Regions from separate parts of the Ensifer adhaerens genome, predicted to be linked through region 2. Evidence: predicted binding sites of a transcription regulator. Region 2 holds the regulator's gene; each other region holds the start of a gene.

Region 1 (6,611 bases), 700 kb from region 2:
GGCCGAAACATCACCGCCAAAATCGCCAATTTCCGCAACGTCGAGTGGGAATCGCTTTCGATCAACTTCGTCATGGTGTTTTCGCCGAACACCTTCGCCGGTGCGCCACATGCGTGGCTGGCGACGGTCATCGATCCGGCAGCGACGCCGGAAGAAGAGGCGGCGGTGCTGAAAGCCGTCACCAACGCCTATCCGACGATCACCAGTGTGCGGGTAAAGGATGCTCTCGACATCGTGAACGGCCTGCTTGGGCAATTGGCAACAGCCATCCGGGCGGCGGCCGCGGTGGCGCTCGTCGCGTCCATCCTGGTGCTTGCCGGTGCGCTTGCCGCCGGCAACCGGGCCCGCGTCCATGACGCCGTCGTGCTCAAAACGCTGGGTGCGACGCGCGCGACGCTCATTCGGGCGTTCAGCTACGAATATGCCATTCTCGGCCTCGCAACCGCGGTTTTCGCGCTGTTTGCCGGTGGCGTTGCCGCCTGGTTCGTGGTCAGCCGTATCATGAAGCTGCCGTCAAGTTTCCTGCCGGATGTCGCCATCCTGACGGTCCTCGGGGCGCTGGTAGTGACCGTCGGCATCGGTCTTGCCGGCACGTGGCGTATTCTCGGACAGAAGGCGGCGCCGGTGCTGCGGGAGCTTTGAGGCGGTCAAGTTAACCGTAAATCCCTGTCGCCCTTGCCGGAAACGGCCGGATGCGTTCGAATCCAGGGGGTTCGGGTCTTGTACGGAAAAGGTTTCGGCATCATATTTATCCACAGGCATGCTGGAGCTCCGCAGCGGCGCCTGGGCGTGGAAGCCTGCCTTCCAAAGCGAGACCGTTCGCCGCCCGACACCGTAACTTCCACCGGAGCTTAAATGAGGAAACAATGGCTGATCTGAGAAACTACCAAACCCGAATGTCGCCCGCCGGCGCTCAGGCGGGTGCCGTGATCGATGAGGGCCTTCGCGCGTACATGCTGAAGGTCTACAACCTGATGGCTTTTGGCCTGGCGATCACCGGCGTGGCAGCTTACGGAACCTATGCGCTTGCCGCCTCCAATCCGGCATTCGCCCAGCTCATCTACGCTTCGCCCCTGAAGTGGGTCGTGATGCTGGCGCCGCTGGCGATGGTCTTCTTCATGAGCTTCCGCATTAATTCGATGAGCGTCTCCGCAGCACAGACGACGTTCTGGATCTACGCGGCCCTGATGGGCCTGTCCCTGTCGTCGATCTTCCTGGTCTTCACCGGCCAGAGCATCGTGCAGACGTTCTTCGTAACGGCCGCTTCGTTCGGCGCTCTGTCGCTTTACGGCTACACGACCAAGAAGGACCTGTCCGGCTTCGGCACGTTCCTGATCATGGGTCTCTTCGGCCTGATCATCGCGTCGATCGTCAACATCTTCCTTGCTTCGTCGGCCCTCGGCTTCGCGATCTCCGTGATCGGTGTTCTGGTCTTCGCTGGCCTCACCGCCTACGACACGCAGAAGATCAAGGAAATGTACTACGAAGCCGATGACAGCACCGTTGCCGGCCGCAAGGCGATCATGGGCGCGCTGACGCTCTACCTCGACTTCATCAACCTGTTCATGTTCCTGCTCCAGTTCATGGGCAACCGGAACAACTAAGGTTGAAACGAATGACGAAAAAGGCGGCCTCGGCCGCCTTTTTTGTTGCCGGAGAAATGTTGATCGCGTCCGGGCTCCGTGGGAGTTAAGGACACCGAAACCTCGAGATACAGTCTACCGCCATGTCCCTGAGCCTGCGTGACGCCACCTTGGCCGACCTTCCCGTCATCACTGCGATCTATCGCGAATCCGTGTTGAATGGCGTTGCGACCTACGAGATCGACCCACCTTCCGAAACGGAGATGCGGGCGCGGTTCGAGACGATCATCGGCAATGGCTATCCCTATATGGTTGCCGTTGACGATGGTGGAACGATCGTCGGCTATGCCTATGCGTCCGGTTTTCGCACGCGCACGGCCTATCGGTTCCTGGTCGAGGATTCCATCTATCTGGCGCCGGAAGCGCGCGGTAAGGGAGCCGGCAAGGCGTTGCTCGCCGAACTGATCCGGCGTTGCACGGAGCTTGGCTTTCGGCAGATGGTGGCCGTGATCGGCGGCGCCCATCCGGCTTCGATCGCGGTGCACCGCTCCCTCGGCTTCGAATATCAGGGCACGATGAATGCGACCGGTTTCAAGCATGGCCGCTGGCTCGATACGGCGATCATGCAGCTTGCCCTCGGAGAGGGTCAGACGAGCGACCCGCCGGAAGACGTCTATCCGGACACGCTCTATCAGTGATCGTCGAACGTTCGGCGGACGTTCGACATGCGCTGCTTGTAGTCAGCCGTCCCGGGACAGATCAACACGCTGCGCCGGAGACGTCGCCGCGCATCTCACCGGAACGCCGGTGTGAAACAGGCCTCAGGTTTCCACCAGCTTCAGAACCTTGTCGAACACTTTGAGCACCTGGGCGAGCTCGTGGCCGCGCTTCAGGATCGTGCCGTGAATGTTCAGCACGCTGTAAGCACCCTGCTTCGCCGCCAGTTTCGGGCTCTTCTCGATCCGGTAGAGCGGCATTTCGCCTGAGCGCTTGAACACCGAGAAGACCGCACGGTCCTTCAGGTGGTCGATGGCGTAGTCCCGCCACTCGCCTTCGCCGACCATGCGCCCGTAGACCCAGAGGATCTGGTCCAACTCACGACGATGGAATGTGATGGGGGGAGGGTTCTTGGCGTTCTTGTATTCGTGAAGATCGACGACCACTTCGGAAGTGGTCTCGCGCTGATGGCGCGCCTCGCCTTGCGGCAAATCCGGCTCATCGGTCATCGGCAATCCGGCCTTCTGTTGTGACAGAACGATAACAGTGTGCCTGACATGAGCCGAAAAGCAAGCCGGAAGCCGTTGGACGATGAGGGCATTTCTTACGTCTGCCCCAATTCAGTCAAATCGCCGCCCCAATTCACCGCAAAACTCGCGGGCGCTGACGGACAGAGTCGTTGCCACCGTATGTCCGGTCAGGTCGTCATGCTGCGGGAGTTCACCGAACGCAGCCATGGCCGGTTCGGTCCGGTAACTTCGAACCCTCAGCCCCAGCCCCTCGATGCTGCCGGGCCGAACCACCCCCTTGCGTCTCGCCGGGCTATAATTTGCCCTGCGGGCCGGCGAGCACGGCCGTTGCGCCGACGATTGCACCCGGCGTTTCCTTGTCCTTCATCGTTTGCAGAAGAACGGCACAGCCGCTGTTGCCGGACCGTTCGGTCAGGACTGTCGCGGGGAGCGTGAAGCTTGCCGGTGCTCCGTCCCACATGCCGATCGTCTGGATGTCACGCACGGCATGCCAATAGGGGACTTCCTTGCCGCTGTTCTCGCCCTTCTCCATCTTGACGATTTTCGCACGGTCGAAATAGACGACGACGACGTTTGCCTTGCCGATGCCGCTGCCAATGTTGATCTGGATCTCTTCGCCCTGGATCTTTGCCTCGACGGGAACGGCAAGTCCCTTGCCTTCAGCCGTCATGGTTTCCAGTCGGGTCTTGATCGCCTCGAGGTTGCCGCCGTTGAGATGATCACGGCCGTTGAGGATCGCCTGGGGCGTATAGACGCCGTTGCGGCCGAGCATCCGGGCATAGGCGTATTGCCGCTCGGTATTTTCCTTGGAGGCGAGCGTGTCGGCCCAGCCGAGATAATTCCAGTAGTCGACGTGATAGGCGAGCGCCACGACATCGCCGTCATCGACCAACGCCTTTAGCGCGGCGTCGGCCGGCGGGCAGGAGGAACAGCCCTGGCTGGTGAACAGTTCCACGACGCCCTTGATCACCTGTCCGTCCTGCGCCCCGGCCGGTGCACCGGCGGCTGCGAACAGCCCGAAAGCCAGTGCAAGAGGACGAATGAAAGAACGGTCTGCGGATGTCATGGCGTCACTTCGTTGGGGCCGTCGGCCTACTCCTTATGGGGGAGTTCTTTACATACGCCGGCCACGCATCAACGGGAAGTCACGTTGGAGTGAGGTGACGGGTGAGCACGACCTTGTGTTGGACGCGCTGGCATTGGGCGCCCAAAGAAAGAGCCGGGGCGCTTTTCGGCGCCCCGGCTCGAATGTTTTACCGCATGCTTCCTTCAATCATAGCCGACTAAAGGCGTTGCGCGGTGCGTAGACGACCTCCGCCGATCAGGCCGCGAGATCCCGCAGAACGGTCTGCAGGATGCCGCCGTTGTTGACGTAGGTCACTTCGTCCAGCGTATCGATGCGGCAGATCAGCGGAATTTCCTTCACGCTGCCGTCGCCATAGGTGACCTTGGCGACACGCTTATCGCGCGGCTGGACATTGGCGAGGTTATCGATGGTGACGACTTCGTCGCCCTTGAGGCCCAGCGATTCCCAGGTCGTGCCCTCTTCGAAGACGAAGGGGATGACGCCCATGCCGACGAGGTTCGAGCGGTGGATACGCTCGAAGGACTGCGCGACGACGGCCTTGACGCCCAGCAGGTTGGTGCCCTTCGCAGCCCAGTCGCGCGACGAACCGTTGCCGTATTCGACACCGGCGAAGATGACGAGCGGAACGCCCTCTTCCTTGTACTGCATGGCGGCGTCGTAGATCGACATCTCTTCCTTCGACGGATAGTGGATGGTGTAGCCACCTTCCTTGCCGTTCGGGCCAAGCATGTGGTTGCGGATGCGGATGTTGGCAAACGTGCCGCGCATCATCACCTCATGGTTGCCGCGACGGGTACCGTACTGGTTGAAGTCGGCAACGCCGACGCCATGACCGATGAGGTACGCACCGGCCGGCGAAGCAGCCTTGATCGAGCCGGCCGGAGAGATGTGGTCGGTCGTGATCTTGTCGCCGAAGAGGCCGAGGACGCGGGCGCCCTTGATGTCGGAGATGCCCGAACCGGTCTTGCCCATGCCGACGAAGTAGGGCGGGTTCTGCACATAGGTCGAACCATCGTCCCAGGCATATGTCTGGCCCGGAGGAACCTGAACAGCCTGCCAGTTTTCGTCGCCCTTGAAGACGTCCGCGTACTTGGTCGCGTAGAGCTCGCGGGTGACGTACTTGAAGATGAACTCCTGGATTTCCTTGGAGGTCGGCCAGATGTCCTTGAGGAAGACGGGCTTGCCGTCCTTGTCTTCGCCGATCGGCTCGTTGGTCAGGTCCTTCTGGACGGAACCTGCAAGCGCGTAGGCGACGACGAGCGGCGGCGAAGCGAGGTAGTTCGCCTGGACGTCCGGCGAAATGCGGCCTTCGAAATTGCGGTTGCCCGAGAGAACGCCGGCGGCGATCAGGCCCTTGTCGTTGATCGTCTTCGAGATCGGGCCCGGCAGCGGGCCGGAGTTGCCGATGCAGGTCGTGCAGCCGAAGCCGACGAGGTTGAAGCCGAGCGCGTCGAGGTCCTTCTGCAGGCCGGACTTGGCGAGGTATTCGCCGACGACCTGCGATCCCGGTGCAAGCGAGGTCTTGACCCACGGCTTGGACTTCAGGCCCTTGGCGACCGCGTTGCGGGCGAGCAGGCCGGCAGCGATCAGCACCGACGGGTTGGAGGTGTTGGTGCAGGACGTGATCGCAGCGATGGCGACGTCGCCATGGCCGAGATCGAAATCCGTGCCTTCGACGGCATAGCGGTTCGAAAGCTGGCCGGGCTTCTTGTAGTCGTTTTCGAGTGCAGTGGCGAAACCGGACGCGATGTTTTCGAGCGCGATGCGGCCTTCCGGACGCTTCGGACCGGCCATGGCCGGAACGACGTCGCCGAGGTCGAGTTCGAGCGTGTCGGTGAAGACGAGCTCGGAGCCGTCGCCGTCGCGCCACATGCCCTGCGCCTTGGAGTAGGCTTCGACGAGTGCGATGCGCTGCTCTTCACGGCCGGACATGGTGAGGTAGTTGATGGTTTCGCTGTCGACCGGGAAGAAGCCGCAGGTCGCACCGTATTCCGGACCCATGTTGCCGATGGTGGCGCGGTCGGCGAGCGTCATGTTGTCGAGGCCCGGGCCGAAGAATTCGACGAACTTCGAGACAACGCCCTTCTTGCGCAGCATCTGCACGACCATCAGCACGAGGTCGGTCGCGGTGACGCCTTCCTTGAGCTTGCCGGTGAGCTTGAATCCGATGACCTCGGGCAGAAGCATCGAGACCGGCTGGCCGAGCATCGCGGCTTCCGCCTCGATACCGCCAACGCCCCAGCCGAGAACGCCGAGACCGTTGATCATGGTGGTGTGGCTGTCGGTGCCGACACAGGTGTCCGGGTAGGCGGTGATTTCGCCGTCTTCTTCACGGGTCCAGACCGTCTGGCCCAGATATTCCAGATTGACCTGGTGACAGATGCCGGTGCCGGGCGGAACGACGCGGAAGTTCTTGAATGCCTGCTGGCCCCACTTCAGGAAGCGGTAGCGCTCGCCGTTGCGCTGGTATTCCAGTTCGACGTTGCGGGCAAAAGCGTTCGGCGTGCCGAATTCGTCGACGATGACCGAGTGGTCGATGACGAGGTCGACGGGAACGAGCGGGTTGATCTTCTCCGGATCGCCGCCGAGCGAGACCATGGCATCACGCATCGCGGCGAGGTCGACGACGGCGGGAACGCCGGTGAAGTCCTGCATCAGCACGCGGGCCGGACGGTAGGCGATTTCGTTTTCAGC
Region 2 (6,611 bases):
CTCGTCGGTCACCTCTTCGCCGCGGTGCGCCGGAAGGCAGTGCATGAAAAGGGCATCGGACGCAGCACGCTTCATCAGCTCCTCGTTGACCTGATAGGGCTGGAAGACGTTGTGACCGCGGGCGCGGTGCTCCTGGTTCATCGACACCCAGGTGTCGGTAACAACGCAGTTGGCATTGGCGACAGCCTGCTCGGCATCATGACACAGCAGAATCTCGCCGCCGTTGTTACGGGCCCAGTTCAGGATCTTGTCCTGCGGCTCGGAACCCAGCGGCACGGCCATGTTCATCCGATAGCCGAAACGGGCGGAGCCTTCGATCAGCGAGTGCAGCACATTGTTGCCGTCACCGGTCCAGGCGATCGTCTTGCCCTTCACCGGTCCGCGATGCTCCTCGAAGGTCATGATATCGGCCATGATCTGGCAAGGATGCGTATCGTCGGTCAGGCCGTTGATAACAGGCACTGTCGCATGCTCGGCCAGCTCCAGAAGACGACGATGGTCGGTGGTGCGGATCATGATCGCGTCGACATAGCGCGACAGGACCTTGGCGGTGTCGCCGATCGTTTCGGCGCGGCCGAGCTGCATTTCGGTGCCCGAAAGAAACAGGGTTTCGCCGCCCAGCTGGCGCATGCCGACATCAAAGGAGACGCGTGTACGGGTCGACGGCTTTTCGAAGATCATCGCCAGCATCTTGCCGGCGAGCGGCTTCTCGGCGGTTCCGGCCTTGGTCGCCGCCTTTCGGACGCGGGCATCGTCAATGATCGTCCGGAGATCGGCGGCCGTCATGGCCGAAAGATCGAGAAAATGTCTGGTGCCTGCCATCGTACTCGGTTCCTGTCTGAAAAATCGATCCCTGGTGCGCCACGCATTCCGCGTGAACGCACGAAGATCATTCTAACACCCTGTGTCGGCGTCGGTCCTATCCGTTAAGCGGCAGCGTTGCCGCCGGCCTTGCGCACTGCCTCGGCAGCGCGCTCGATGCGTGCGAGACCCTCGCGCGCTTCCTCCGCCGTCACCGTCAGCGGCGGCAGCAGGCGCAATACGTTGTCGCCGGCCGGGACGGCCAGGAGCTTCTCGGCGCGGATTTCCTTCAGGAGATCGGCCGAGGGCCCCTTCACCTTGATGCCCAGCATCAGGCCATCGCCGCGGATGTCCTCGATGACATCCGGGAAGCGGTCCTTCAGAGAGGCAAGGCCCTGGCGGAAGACGAGCGCGACATCACGCACATGGGCGAGGAAGCCGTCCGCGAGGATGACGTCGAGCACGGCGTTGCCGACGGCCATGGCCAGCGGATTGCCGCCATAGGTGGAACCATGCGTGCCCGCCACCATGCCGGCAGCCGCCTCTTCCGTCGCAAGGCAAGCGCCGAGCGGGAAACCGCCGCCGATGCCCTTGGCCACGGCCATGATATCCGGGCGGATACCCGACCATTCATGGGCGAATAGCTTGCCGGTACGGCCGACGCCGGTCTGAACCTCGTCGAGGATCAGGAGCAGGCCGAACTCGTCGCAGAGCGCGCGCAATTCCTGCATGAACTCCTTGGTCGCCGGACGAATGCCGCCCTCGCCCTGGATCGGTTCGATCAGGATCGCCGCAGTCTCCTCGGTGATCGCATTCTTGACGGCTGCGATGTCACCGAACGGAACCTGGTAGAAACCCGGCGCCTTCGGCCCGAAACCTTCGATGTATTTCTGCTGGCCGCCGGCCGCAATCGTCGCGATGGTGCGGCCATGGAAGGCACCCTCGAAGGTGATGACGTGAAACTTCTCGGGCTGCCCCTTGGCGAAGTGATAGCGCCGCGCCGTCTTGATCGCGCACTCCAGCGCTTCCGCACCGGAATTGGTGAAGAAGACCCGATCGGCAAAGGTGACGGCTGCCAGGCGACGCCCAAGGCTTTCCTGACCCGGAACCTCGTACAGGTTGGAAAGGTGCCAGACCTTCTCGGCCTGTGCCTTCAGCGCCTCGACGAGGTGCGGATGCGCATGACCAAGCGAGTTCACGGCAACGCCAGCAGCGAAGTCGAGGTAGCGCGAGCCATCTTCGGCAATCAGCCACACGCCCTCTCCTCGCTCGAAACGCAACGGCGCGCGCATGTAGGTATCATAAAGCGGCGTGGTTGCAGTCATGCGAGGCTCTCCTTCACTCCAGTCGGCATCGATCCCGCGGCTTCGTGCGGCCCGATAAAAATCAAAAATGCCGCCTTGCGGCGGCGCAGGCACTATTCCCATTTCGCACTGCAATGTCAACAAAACCAAGCCTTGCAGCGCGATGACAAGGCCCGTTTCCCTGCGGCGAAAAAATCAGTCGGAAGGGCTTGCAAAAATGCAACGCTGATCGAGCAAGTTGGGGAAAACTACGAATTCGATTCGGCTCGATTCCCCGGACTCTTGCCACGGAGTCCGACGGTCAGTACGTTAACATTCAATTACTAGACGCATGCGGCGGACCTAGTCACCAAAAGAGTTATCGCGTTTGCAGCCTCGGGGTTCAGCCGGGGTGCGGTGAGGGATTCTGCCATCCCCAACGCTGAGAACGGAGAGTGCAGAAATGAACTGGACTGACGAGCGGGTGGAGAAACTGAAGAAGCTTTGGTCCGAGGGCCTGAGCGCTAGCCAGATCGCGGCACAGCTCGGCGGTGTCAGCCGCAACGCTGTCATCGGCAAGGTTCATCGCCTGAGCCTCCCGGGACGCGCCAAGGCTGGCGGCAGCACCACCGCTGCGGCCCGTCCGAAGCGGCCGACCTCGGCCCCGCGCGCACCGAACTACGCCGCGCGCGTTGCGACCCGCACCGTTGCCCGCCCGTCCGGCGCCACGGTTCTCAAGGAAGAGATCGAAGTCGATCTCGTGGCAGAGCAGGATTTCAGCATCAGCACCGACGTGGTCGTGCCGATGTCGCGCCGCCTCGAGCTGACCCAGCTCACCGAGCGCACCTGCAAGTGGCCGATCGGCGACCCGCTGAAGGAAGAGTTCCACTTCTGCGGCAATGACTCGCCGGAATCCTCGCCCTATTGCAGCTTCCATGCACGGCTTGCCTACCAGCCCTCGGCCGAGCGCCGTCGGATGCGCTGAGGCGCCGCACGGGAACAAAAGGAAAAGGGGCCGACTGGCCCCTTTTTTATTGGCTTCAAGTCGTCTTTCTCAGCTCTCGAGCGAGTATCCGGCGCCGCGGACCGTGCGAATGACGTCGGGCATGGTCGAGAAGTTCAACGCCTTGCGCAGGCGGCCGACATGGACGTCGACGGTGCGCTCATCGACATAGATGTCATGACCCCAGACCCCGTCCAGCAGCTGCGAACGCGAAAAAACGCGGCCCGGAGAGGACATCAGGAACTCCAGCAGGCGGAACTCCGTCGGCCCCAGGCGAACTTCGCGGCTACGGCGATGAACGCGGTGGGTTTCCCGGTCGAGCTCGATGTCGCCGCAGCGCAGCAACGTCGAGAGCACTTCAGGCTTCGCCCGGCGCAGCATCGCCTTGACGCGAGCCATCAGCTCCGGCGTCGAGAACGGCTTGACCACATAGTCGTCTGCCCCGGTCGCCAGACCACGAACGCGCTCGCTCTCCTCGCCGCGCGCCGTCAGCATGATGATCGGCAACCGCTCCGTTTCCGGGCGCTGGCGCAGCCGACGGCACAGCTCGATGCCGGAGACGCCGGGCAGCATCCAGTCGAGAATGAGGAGATCGGGCAGACGTTCCTGAAGCCGGATCTCCGCCTCGTCACCTCTGAGGATCGTATCGACGTCGAAGCCTTCCGCTTCCAGATTGTAACGCAGCAGGACGCTCAGCGCCTCTTCGTCCTCGACCACGGCGATTTTTGGCAACATCAGGTAACCACTCCTTACCGTGAGTGCCGTGTGGGTCCAGTGGACCGTCCGGCGCTCAGACACTCTAAATCTGGAGCACAACCGCCGTTTTCAAAGACGGTGCGAAAGCCGCGTGCTTCAGATACAGGAATTCGGGGCCGCGACCGGAGCCGCGACCGGATGATATTCATGGGGCATGCATTGCGAACGCGCGTTCGGCGCTAGAAAGGGATGGAGAAGAGTGTAGGCAGCTTCCCCTCGCATCCCGCTCCAACCTAGTCGTTGACCGAGCCCAACGTCGACGTGTTGTCATCCTTCGGACGCTCGCCTTCCGGCTGGGCACCCGTCGCCATGTAGTAGATCGTCTCGGCGATGTTGGTAGCGTGGTCGCCGATACGCTCGATGTTCTTGGCGCAGAACAGAAGATGCGTGCAGGGCGTGATGTTGCGCGGGTCTTCCATCATGTAGGTCAGCAATTCGCGGAACAGCGAGGTGTAGATCGCATCGATCTCCTCGTCGCGCTCACGGATGCTGTTGGCCTTTTCCGGCGAGCGCGAGGCGTAGACGTCGAGCACTTCCTTGAGCTGCACCAGAGCGAGCTCAGCAAGGTGCTCGAGACCGCGTGCGAGCTTGCGCGGAATGCCGGAACCGGCAACCGCGATCACGCGCTTGGCGGTGTTCTTGCCGAGGTCGCCGACACGCTCCAGATCGGAGGCGATGCGGATCGACCCCATGATCTCGCGAAGGTCGGCGGCGACCGGCTGGCGCTTGGCGATCGTGACGATCGCCTTCTCGCCGATCTGGCGCTCGGCATCGTCGAGAATGGTGTCGTCCGAGATCACCTTCTGCGCCAAAGCCAGGTCGGAATTGACCAGGGCGCGAACGGATTCGGCAACCATCTGCTCGGCAAGACCGCCCATCTCCGAGATGCGGCGCGTCAGGTACTTCAATTCTTCGTCATAGGCGGACATGATATGCATGGACATGATCGTCGATCCTTACAGGCGCTTTCCAGTTACTGTTGCAGCCGTAATTGGCCTCAGCCGAAGCGGCCCATGATGTAATCCTGGGTGCGCTGGTCATCCGGATTGGTGAACATCTTGTCGGTGTCGTTCTCCTCGACGAGATTGCCGAGGTGGAACATGGCGGTGCGCTGCGAAACGCGGGCGGCCTGCTGCATCGAGTGGGTCACGATGACGATCGTGAAGTTCGTGCGCAGTTCGTGGATGAGTTCCTCGACCTTGGCGGTCGCAATCGGGTCGAGTGCCGAACAGGGCTCGTCCATCAGGATCACTTCCGGGCTAACGGCAACGGCGCGCGCAATGCACAGTCGCTGTTGCTGGCCACCGGAAAGCCCCGTGCCCGGCTCGTGCAGGCGGTCCTTGACCTCGTTCCACAGACCGGCCTTCTGCAGACTGGTCTCGACGACCTCGTCGAAATCCGCCTTGGTGCGGGCAAGTCCATGGATACGCGGACCGTAGGCCACGTTGTCGTAAATCGACTTCGGAAACGGGTTCGGCTTCTGGAAGACCATGCCGACGCGAGCGCGCAGTTCGACGACGTCGATGGTCGGATCGTAGATGTCGTCCTCATCGAGCGTGATCTTGCCGGTGACGCGGCAGTTCTCGATGGTGTCGTTCATGCGATTCAGCGTGCGCAGGAAGGTCGACTTGCCGCAACCGGACGGGCCGATCAGCGCCGTTACCGTGTTTTCCCGGATGTTGAGGTTGACGTCGAAAAGCGCCCGCTTCTCGCCGTAGTAGACCGACACATCCTTGCCGATCATCTTGTAGGGCACGGTGTTCATTTTCTGATCCAAGGCCTTCTCGACTGCTGCTTCTGACATGATGTTCATAGTAATTACCTCACTACCAACGGCGCTCAAAGCGACGTCGCAACAGAATGGCGCCAAGGTTCATGACGACGAGGAAGATGAGAAGGATGATGATCGCGCCGGAGGTGCGCTCGACGAAGGCGCGTTCCGCCTCGTTGGCCCACATGTAGATCTGCACCGGCAGCGCCGTCGACGGTTCCATCGGCGAACCGGGAAAATCGACGACGAAGGCGACCATGCCGATCAGAAGAAGCGGCGCGGTTTCGCCAAGCGCGTGGGCAAGACCGATGATCGTACCGGTCAGGATGCCCGGCATTGCCAGCGGCAGCACGTGGTGGAAGATGGTCTGCATCTTCGAGGCACCAAGGCCGAGTGCCGCCGAGCGGATCGACGGGGGAACCGCCTTCAAGGCCGCGCGGGTGGCGATGATGATCGTCGGAAGCGTCATCAGCGTCAGCACGAAGCCGCCGACGACAGCCGCCGAGCGCGGCATGCCGGCAAAGTTGATGAAGACGGCGAGGCCCAGCAGACCGTAGACGATCGACGGAACGGCCGCGAGGTTGTTGATGTTGACCTCGATCAGGTCGGTGAGCCGGTTCTTCGGAGCGAACTCTTCGAGATAGATCGAGGCGGCGACGCCGATCGGCAGCGACAGCACGAGCACGATCAGCATCATGTAGAACGAACCGAGGGCAGCAACGCCGACGCCTGCCGCTTCAGGACGGCTGGAGGCGCCGAAGGTGAAGATGCCGGTGTTGAAGCTCTTCTTCAGGATGCCAGCGCTTGCAAGCTCGTTCATCCAGGTGACCTGCTGGTCCTTGACCTTGCGTTTGCTCTCGTCGACCTTGAGGTCGATCTGACCCTTGTTGGCGGAGTCGATATTGGCTTCTGCCAGCAGCGTGACCGGAACGGTCTTGCCGATGATGGACGGATCAGCCACGACCATGTCGCGCAGCAGCGTGCGGGAGCTCGCAGA
Region 3 (6,611 bases), 1.7 Mb from region 2:
CCGACCAGTCCGGCCCGTCGTTGCGCCCTTCCCCGTGGGTCAGCCGCCGCTCCTCGCCGCCATCGACGGAGATCGTGTAGATGTCGAAGACCTGGTCGCGGATTCCGCAATAGGTCACCGTTCGTCCATCCGGCGACCAGCCGTGCCAGTAGGACGGCAGGTTGCGGGTCACAAGCCGCGGCGTGCCGCCTTCGGCCGGCAGCAGATAGATTGCCGACTTGCCGAACTCGGTCTTGTCGCTGATTGCGATCGTGGCCCCGTCCGGCGAAATGCCGTGGTCGTTGTTGCAGAGTGTGGCAAAGCCGGTGTCGATCTCCACCGGCTCCGAACCGTCGAGGCCGAGGCGATAAAGCCGGCCATCGCCGTTGATGACCAGGTGCGTGCCGTCCCGCGACCAGTTCGGCGCCTCGACCAGCCGGTCCGTTTGCCAGACGACCTGTGTTTTGCCGGTGGTGATGTCGTGGATTTCGATGGAACTGCGCATTCCGCTCTCCTGCCTAGCTGCGGAGCTGTTTGCAGGCTTCGCCCGGCGGCAACGTCGCCAGAATTTTGGTGCAGATCGACTGCATCAGGATCAGATTACGTTGGTCCCGCCATGTCGAGACGAAGCCCCAGGCCAAAAGCAGCAGTGTGCAGACGAAGGCAACGCCGACGATGACAAGGCTGCCGATCGCAAGGCCGTAGATCCCAAAGACCGCCGGCGTCGCGAAATAGGCGACCTGCGCCGAAAGCTGCCTGCTCGCCGAAGCGTCGCTCAGCGACCATAGCCGAACGAGCCGGATTTCCTCCTCCGTGAACTCCGGACGGCTTTCCGTGCCGTCCCGCGCTTTTGCAGCCGCGCTCACCACCTACCCCCGATCGCGGAAACGGTTGGTGATCGGGTAGCGCCGGTCGCGGCCGAAGTTCTTCTTGGTAATCTTCACGCCCGGCGCCGACTGCCGGCGCTTGTACTCGGCGATGTAGAGCAGATGCTCGACCCGGTGCACCGTCGCCTCTTCATGGCCGCGCGCCACGATCTCGTCAGTGCCCATCTCCTTTTCCACCAGGCATTCGAGAATATCGTCGAGCACCGGATAGGGTGGCAGCGAATCCTGGTCCGTCTGGTTGGGACGAAGCTCTGCCGACGGCGCCTTGTCGATGATGTTCCGCGGAATGACGATGCCGGACGGGCCCAGTGCACCTGGGGGAACCGTGGTATTGCGCCAGCTCGAGATGGCATAGACCTGCATCTTGTAGAGGTCCTTGATCGGATTGAAACCACCGTTCATGTCGCCATAGAGCGTGGCATAGCCGACGGACATTTCCGACTTGTTGCCCGTGGTCACCACCATCGAGCCGAACTTGTTGGAGATCGCCATCAGGATGGTGCCGCGCGTGCGGCTCTGCAGGTTCTCCTCGGTGATGCCGGGCTCCGTTCCCTCGAACGTATCGGAAAGCGCGCTCAGGAACCCTTCGACCGGCTCGGAAATCGGCACGATGTCGTAGCGGCAGCCGAGTGCGGCGGCGCATTCCTTGGCGTCCTTCAGCGATTCCTGCGAGGTGTAACGGTAGGGCAGCATGACGGTGCGCACCCGCTCTTCGCCGAGCGCATCGACGGCCAGTGCGGCGCAGATCGCCGAATCGATACCGCCGGAAAGTCCGAGCACGACGTTCTTGAAGCCGTTCTTGTTCACATAGTCACGGAAGCCGAGCATGCAGGCGCGGTAATCCGCCTCCTCCCGCTCCGGCAGGCGAGACTTCAGGCCGCCTTCGCAATGCCAGCCGCCGTCGCCCTTCTTCCATTCGACGATCGAAATCGCCTCCTCGAACTGGCTCATCTGGAAGGCCAACGACTTGTCGGTGTTGAAGGCGAAGCTTGCGCCGTCGAACACAAGCTCGTCCTGGCCACCGAGCTGGTTGGCATAGATCATCGGAAGGCCGGTCTCGAGAACCTGCTTCAGCACCACCTGGTGGCGGACATCCACCTTGCCGCGATAGTAGGGCGAACCGTTCGGCGACAAGAGGATCTCCGCGCCGCTTTCCGCCAGCGTCTCGCAGACGCCGAGATCGCCCCAGATGTCCTCGCAGATCGGAATACCGATGCGCACGCCGCGGAAGTTCACCGGGCCCGGCATCTCCCCCTGATCGAAGACGCGCTTTTCGTCGAATTCGCCGTAGTTCGGCAGATCGACCTTGTCGCGGAATGCGATCACCTTGCCGTCGTCAAGCACCGCCACCGAATTGTGTCGCCCGGATTTGGCAAGCCGCGGCAAACCGATGATGACGCCCGGTCCGCCGTCGGCCGTCTCAGCCGCCAGCTTTTCGACTGCTTGCAGGCATGCCTTCAGGAAGGCCGGCTTCAAAACGAGATCTTCCGGCGGATAGCCGGAAATGAACAGCTCCGTCAGCAACAGGAGATCGGCGCCCTGGCGCGCGGCATCAGCGCGCGCCTCGCGCGCCTTGGCCAGGTTTCCGGCGATGTCACCCACCGTCGGATTGAGCTGGGCGACTGCGATGCGGAGGATCGTGGGGGCGGTCTTGTGAGCGGTCATGAGCGGGCCTGTCGGTCTTTTCTGAGCGATTGCGTCTGACTTTCGCAGTGTTCTTTAGCGCAATCCGCGGGAAAATACCCACAGCCAATCGCAGCTCCGCGAAAAAATACCGAAAAATTCTGTCTTTCCCGGTTCTTATGAAGGGCCGTTGCAGTGCCCTCACGTCACGAAAACCTGTTCCCAAACCACGTTAAGAAACCATTCATCCCCTGTTCAAAATGACAGGCGTATGACAGATACACGACGCATTTATGAAATTGGAGAATATGTTGGCTAGTATCGATTCCGCTGTCGCGAGAGGCTCGCGCGTCTACGTCGATAGACCCGGCTTCACCGCACGGCACGCCAAGACACTTGCGGCCACCCGCAGCGCATTGTTCTCCCTCTTCGTCGCAGCCTCCCTCGTCTTCGTCGTCGAACTGATCGTGCGTCAGTCGCTGTCCGATGCGCTCGCCTACATGCTCGATCCGACGCGCCCGGCGCTGACGACCGTCGGTGCATTCTTCCTGATCATGCTGGCGGTTGACGGCATTTTCGGTCGCGAGCACAAATCGGCCGTGGTGATCGCACCGCTTGCCATCATCCCTGCCGTCGTCTGCCAGCAGAAACAGGTCTTCCTCTCCGATCCGCTTTATCCGACCGACTTCCTGTTCGGCCGCCAGATCATGGAATTGATGCCAGTTCTGGTGAAGGATCGGCCGTGGACGGCCATCGGCATTGCCGTCGGCCTGATCGCCGCCGCCGTCGCGATCGCCCTTCTCCTGCGTTTTGCCTGGCGGACCTTCCCCAAGCTTTCGACGCGCGAGCGTGTCGCCCGTCTTGCCTTCGCGCTGCCGCTGCTCGTCGCCTTCTGGAACATCATGGATTACAACCAGTTCTCCTGGATCCGTGACCGCCTGAAGGTCATCCCCATCATGTGGGACCAGACCGAGAACTATAAACACAACGGTTTCGCCCTTGCGTTTGCCATCAACCTGCCGATGGCCAATGTCAGCGCGCCTGCCGGCTACATGGCCGACGCGATCGACCGTATTCCGGTGAAGCCGCTTCCGGCCGGCACCTCGCATCGCGGCAAGGCCGACGTCATCGTGCTGATGAGCGAATCCTTCTGGGATCCGACCCGCCTGCCGAACGTCAAGCTGTCGCCCGATCCGATGCCGACGATCCGCGAAATGCAGTCGGGCAACGTCTTTTCGCCGGAATTCGGCGGCATGACCGCCAATGTCGAGTTCGAAGCGTTGACCGGCTTCTCGAACGCCTTCCTGCCCTACGGCAGCATTCCGTATCAGCAGTACATCCGCAACCCGATCCCGTCGCTCGCGACGTTCTTCCGCGGCGAAGGCTATGTCTCGCGTGCCATCCATCCCTTCCAGAGCTGGTTCTGGAATCGCACCGCCGTCTACAAGGCCTTCGGTTTCGACATGTTCAAGTCGGAAGAGAACATGCCGCCGATGCAGAAGCGCGGCATCTTCGCCTCGGACGAGTCGCTGACCAACGAGATCATCCGCCAGGCCGACGCGATGGACGACCCGTTCTTCTTCTTCGCCGTCACGCTGCAGGGCCATGGCCCCTATGAGGCCAACCGCTACGCAAAGAACACCATCAAGATCGAGGGCGACCTGCCCGAAGCCGACCGCCAGGTGCTCGCCACCTATGCGCAGGGCATCAAGGAAGCCGACGACAGCCTGAAGAAGCTGATGGACTGGGCCAAGAAGCGCGACCGCGAGACGGTCATCGTGCTCTTTGGCGACCACCTGCCGCCGCTGAACACCGTCTATACCAGCACCGGCTTCATGAAGGGCGTCACCGCAGAGCGTAAAGGTTCGAAGGATCAGATGAAGGCGCAGCACGAAACGCCGCTCGTCGTCTGGTCGAACAAGACAGGCCCGAAGAAGAACGTCGGCACCATCAGCCCAGCCTTCCTCTCCTACCAGATCCTCAAGCAGTCCGGCTACGAGCACCCCTACTACACCGGGTTCCTCGGCAAGGTGTACGACCAGTACCGCGTCGTCGACCGCTATATGCTGATCCGCAAGAACGGCAAGGAGGTCGCCGAGTGGTCGCGCCAGCCTAAGGTGCCGGCACTGCTGCGTGACTACCGCTTCCTGCAGCACGACATGATGTTCGGCGACCGTTTCTCGACCGACCGGTTCTTCAAGTCCCACGCCGACCTCTTCGCGAGCGCGGCCGAGACCCACTGATCCATCGAAGCCGGACCGGCTACACCCGGTCCGGCTCTCGAGCTTCCGGGGCGACGCCGCGTCTCGCGGACAGAAAACCGCTACGGACTTTTGCTGGAAATGCTCTAGATTTTCTCCGTCCAACCCCGGAGATCGTCATGCCGCACTTCAACAATTTCTCACAACAGCTCTTCGGCAAGCCGCTCAGCGAACTCGGCGAGATTGAGCGCCGCATACTCGCCCACGCGCGCGAGCGGCGCCCGCTGACCACCGATACCAATGCGGCTTTCGCAGCCCGGCAGACCTTCGGCGACAGGCTCGCAGACAGCATTGCCCGGGTCGGCGGCTCTTGGACCTTCATCCTTGCCTTCTGTGGCTTCCTCGTCTGCTGGGTGATCGTGAATTCGCTGCTGCTCCTGGCTGGAGCGTTCGACCCCTACCCCTATATCTTCCTCAACCTGGTGCTTTCCATGCTAGCCGCCCTGCAGGCGCCGATCATCATGATGTCGCAGAACCGCCAGGCCGAACGTGACCGCTTCGCGGCGTCCAAGGACTATGAGGTCAACCTGAAATCCGAAGTCGAACTCATCGCCCTGCACCACAAGGTCGACGATGTATTGCTGCGCGAGATCTCGGAACTGCGCGCCGACCTTGCAACGCTCAATCGCCAGCTCGAACAATACCGGTCATCGCCCGGGCAGGACTGAACGCCCAAGCCAGTCTGATCCCTGGTGCCGCCCCAAAACGGGGTATCTCAGCGGTTTTGCAGCCATCTCCGAATTCGCTATTTCGGGGGTATGACAGGCAAGAACTCGATTACCTTCATAAACACTAAATCAACCGTGAATACGCCTTTTGCAACATGTGCGAAAAGTATGACGATTCAACAACTTATCGGAGTATGAGAAAATTAATATTTGAGGACCATCGTGTGGGTGCAGGGACATTTGAAAAACACAGCAACGTGGGTACGCGGAGATGCTGCAATGTCCAACTTCAAGCGCCTTACAGGCGGCCAAGACGGCGCCGCTGCAATCGAATTTGCAATCATAGCGCCGCTCTTCTTCCTTTGCGTGCTGACCTTGATCGCCTACGGCGTCTACCTCAGCACAGCCCATTCCATCCAGCAAATCGCCGCAGATGCCGCGCGTACAGCCATCGCCGGACTATCGGAAAACGAGCGTGAACGCCTCGCGACCGACTACATCCGGCGCACGACGATGGATCAGGCCTTCATCAAATCCTCGCACATGACCGTCACCGTCAAGGCCGACGCCAACAACGCCAACCAGTTCACGGTGCGGATCAAATACAACGCCGCCGACCTCCCGATCTTTAACCTTTTCACATTCGCCATGCCGAGTAGCCAGATAGAGCGCTTTGCAACCATACGGGTAGGAGGGGTCTGAGATGTCGTGGAAATCGACGCGCATGCGCGCGCTGCTCCGATCGCGAGGCGCCAATGTGGGAATCTCCGCCGCCCTGGTCATGCCATTGGTCGTCACCTCCATGGCACTCGGCATCGACTACGGCTATCTGACCGTCCAGAAGCGGGAGATGCAGTCGACGGTCGACCTGGCCGCGATCGCTGCAGCGGCCAACATCTCGTCTGCCGAAAAGGCCGTGCTCAACCATTTCTCCAACAATGGCCTCAACTACGCCGTGGCAACGCCGAGCGGCTTGATGACGGCGGATGGCAAGCTACTGCCATTGAGCGATGTCGGCACGGGAAAGGTCGACGGCGTCGCCACACTAACGCGCGGTCGCTACGTCCCCGACCCTTCGGTCGATGCCGGACAGCGCTTCATCAAGGACGCCACGCCCGCCGACGCCGTGCAGGTTCTGCTGGAAAAGAAAGGCCAGATCTTCCTTGCCTCCATCTTCAGTGCGCCGCCGGATC

Evidence for each region. The regulator PhoB, encoded in region 2, activates phosphate uptake and scavenging genes when phosphate is short. The targets are predictions, from matches to a motif close to TGTCATNNANCTGTCAT.
Region 1: the regulator PhoB is predicted to act here: its motif matches at 2,830-2,846, upstream of LAC81_RS17815 (DUF2794 domain-containing protein).
Region 3: the regulator PhoB is predicted to act here: its motif matches at 2,750-2,766, upstream of LAC81_RS08880 (LTA synthase family protein).

What each region holds. Positions count from the first base shown of each region.
Region 1 is NZ_CP083349.1:3,640,534-3,647,144, reverse strand. It holds gene LAC81_RS17830 (ABC transporter permease) at 1-642, shown strand, start outside; gene LAC81_RS17825 (Bax inhibitor-1/YccA family protein) at 867-1,604, shown strand; gene LAC81_RS17820 (GNAT family N-acetyltransferase) at 1,727-2,281, shown strand; gene LAC81_RS17815 (DUF2794 domain-containing protein) at 2,405-2,809, opposite strand; gene LAC81_RS17810 (DUF1223 domain-containing protein) at 3,123-3,896, opposite strand; gene acnA (aconitate hydratase AcnA) at 4,152-6,611, opposite strand, start outside.
Region 2 is NZ_CP083349.1:153,271-159,881, reverse strand. It holds gene argF (ornithine carbamoyltransferase) at 1-822, opposite strand, end outside; gene LAC81_RS00730 (aspartate aminotransferase family protein) at 927-2,126, opposite strand; gene LAC81_RS00725 (GcrA family cell cycle regulator) at 2,548-3,069, shown strand; gene phoB (phosphate regulon transcriptional regulator PhoB) at 3,139-3,822, opposite strand; gene phoU (phosphate signaling complex protein PhoU) at 4,077-4,790, opposite strand; gene pstB (phosphate ABC transporter ATP-binding protein PstB) at 4,841-5,656, opposite strand; gene pstA (phosphate ABC transporter permease PstA) at 5,670-6,611, opposite strand, start outside.
Region 3 is NZ_CP083349.1:1,810,893-1,817,503, forward strand. It holds gene LAC81_RS08865 (TolB family protein) at 1-484, opposite strand, end outside; gene LAC81_RS08870 (hypothetical protein) at 498-845, opposite strand; gene LAC81_RS08875 (NAD+ synthase) at 849-2,531, opposite strand; gene LAC81_RS08880 (LTA synthase family protein) at 2,801-4,732, shown strand; gene LAC81_RS08885 (DUF1003 domain-containing protein) at 4,870-5,418, shown strand; gene LAC81_RS08890 (TadE/TadG family type IV pilus assembly protein) at 5,698-6,120, shown strand; gene LAC81_RS08895 (TadG family pilus assembly protein) at 6,122-6,611, shown strand, end outside.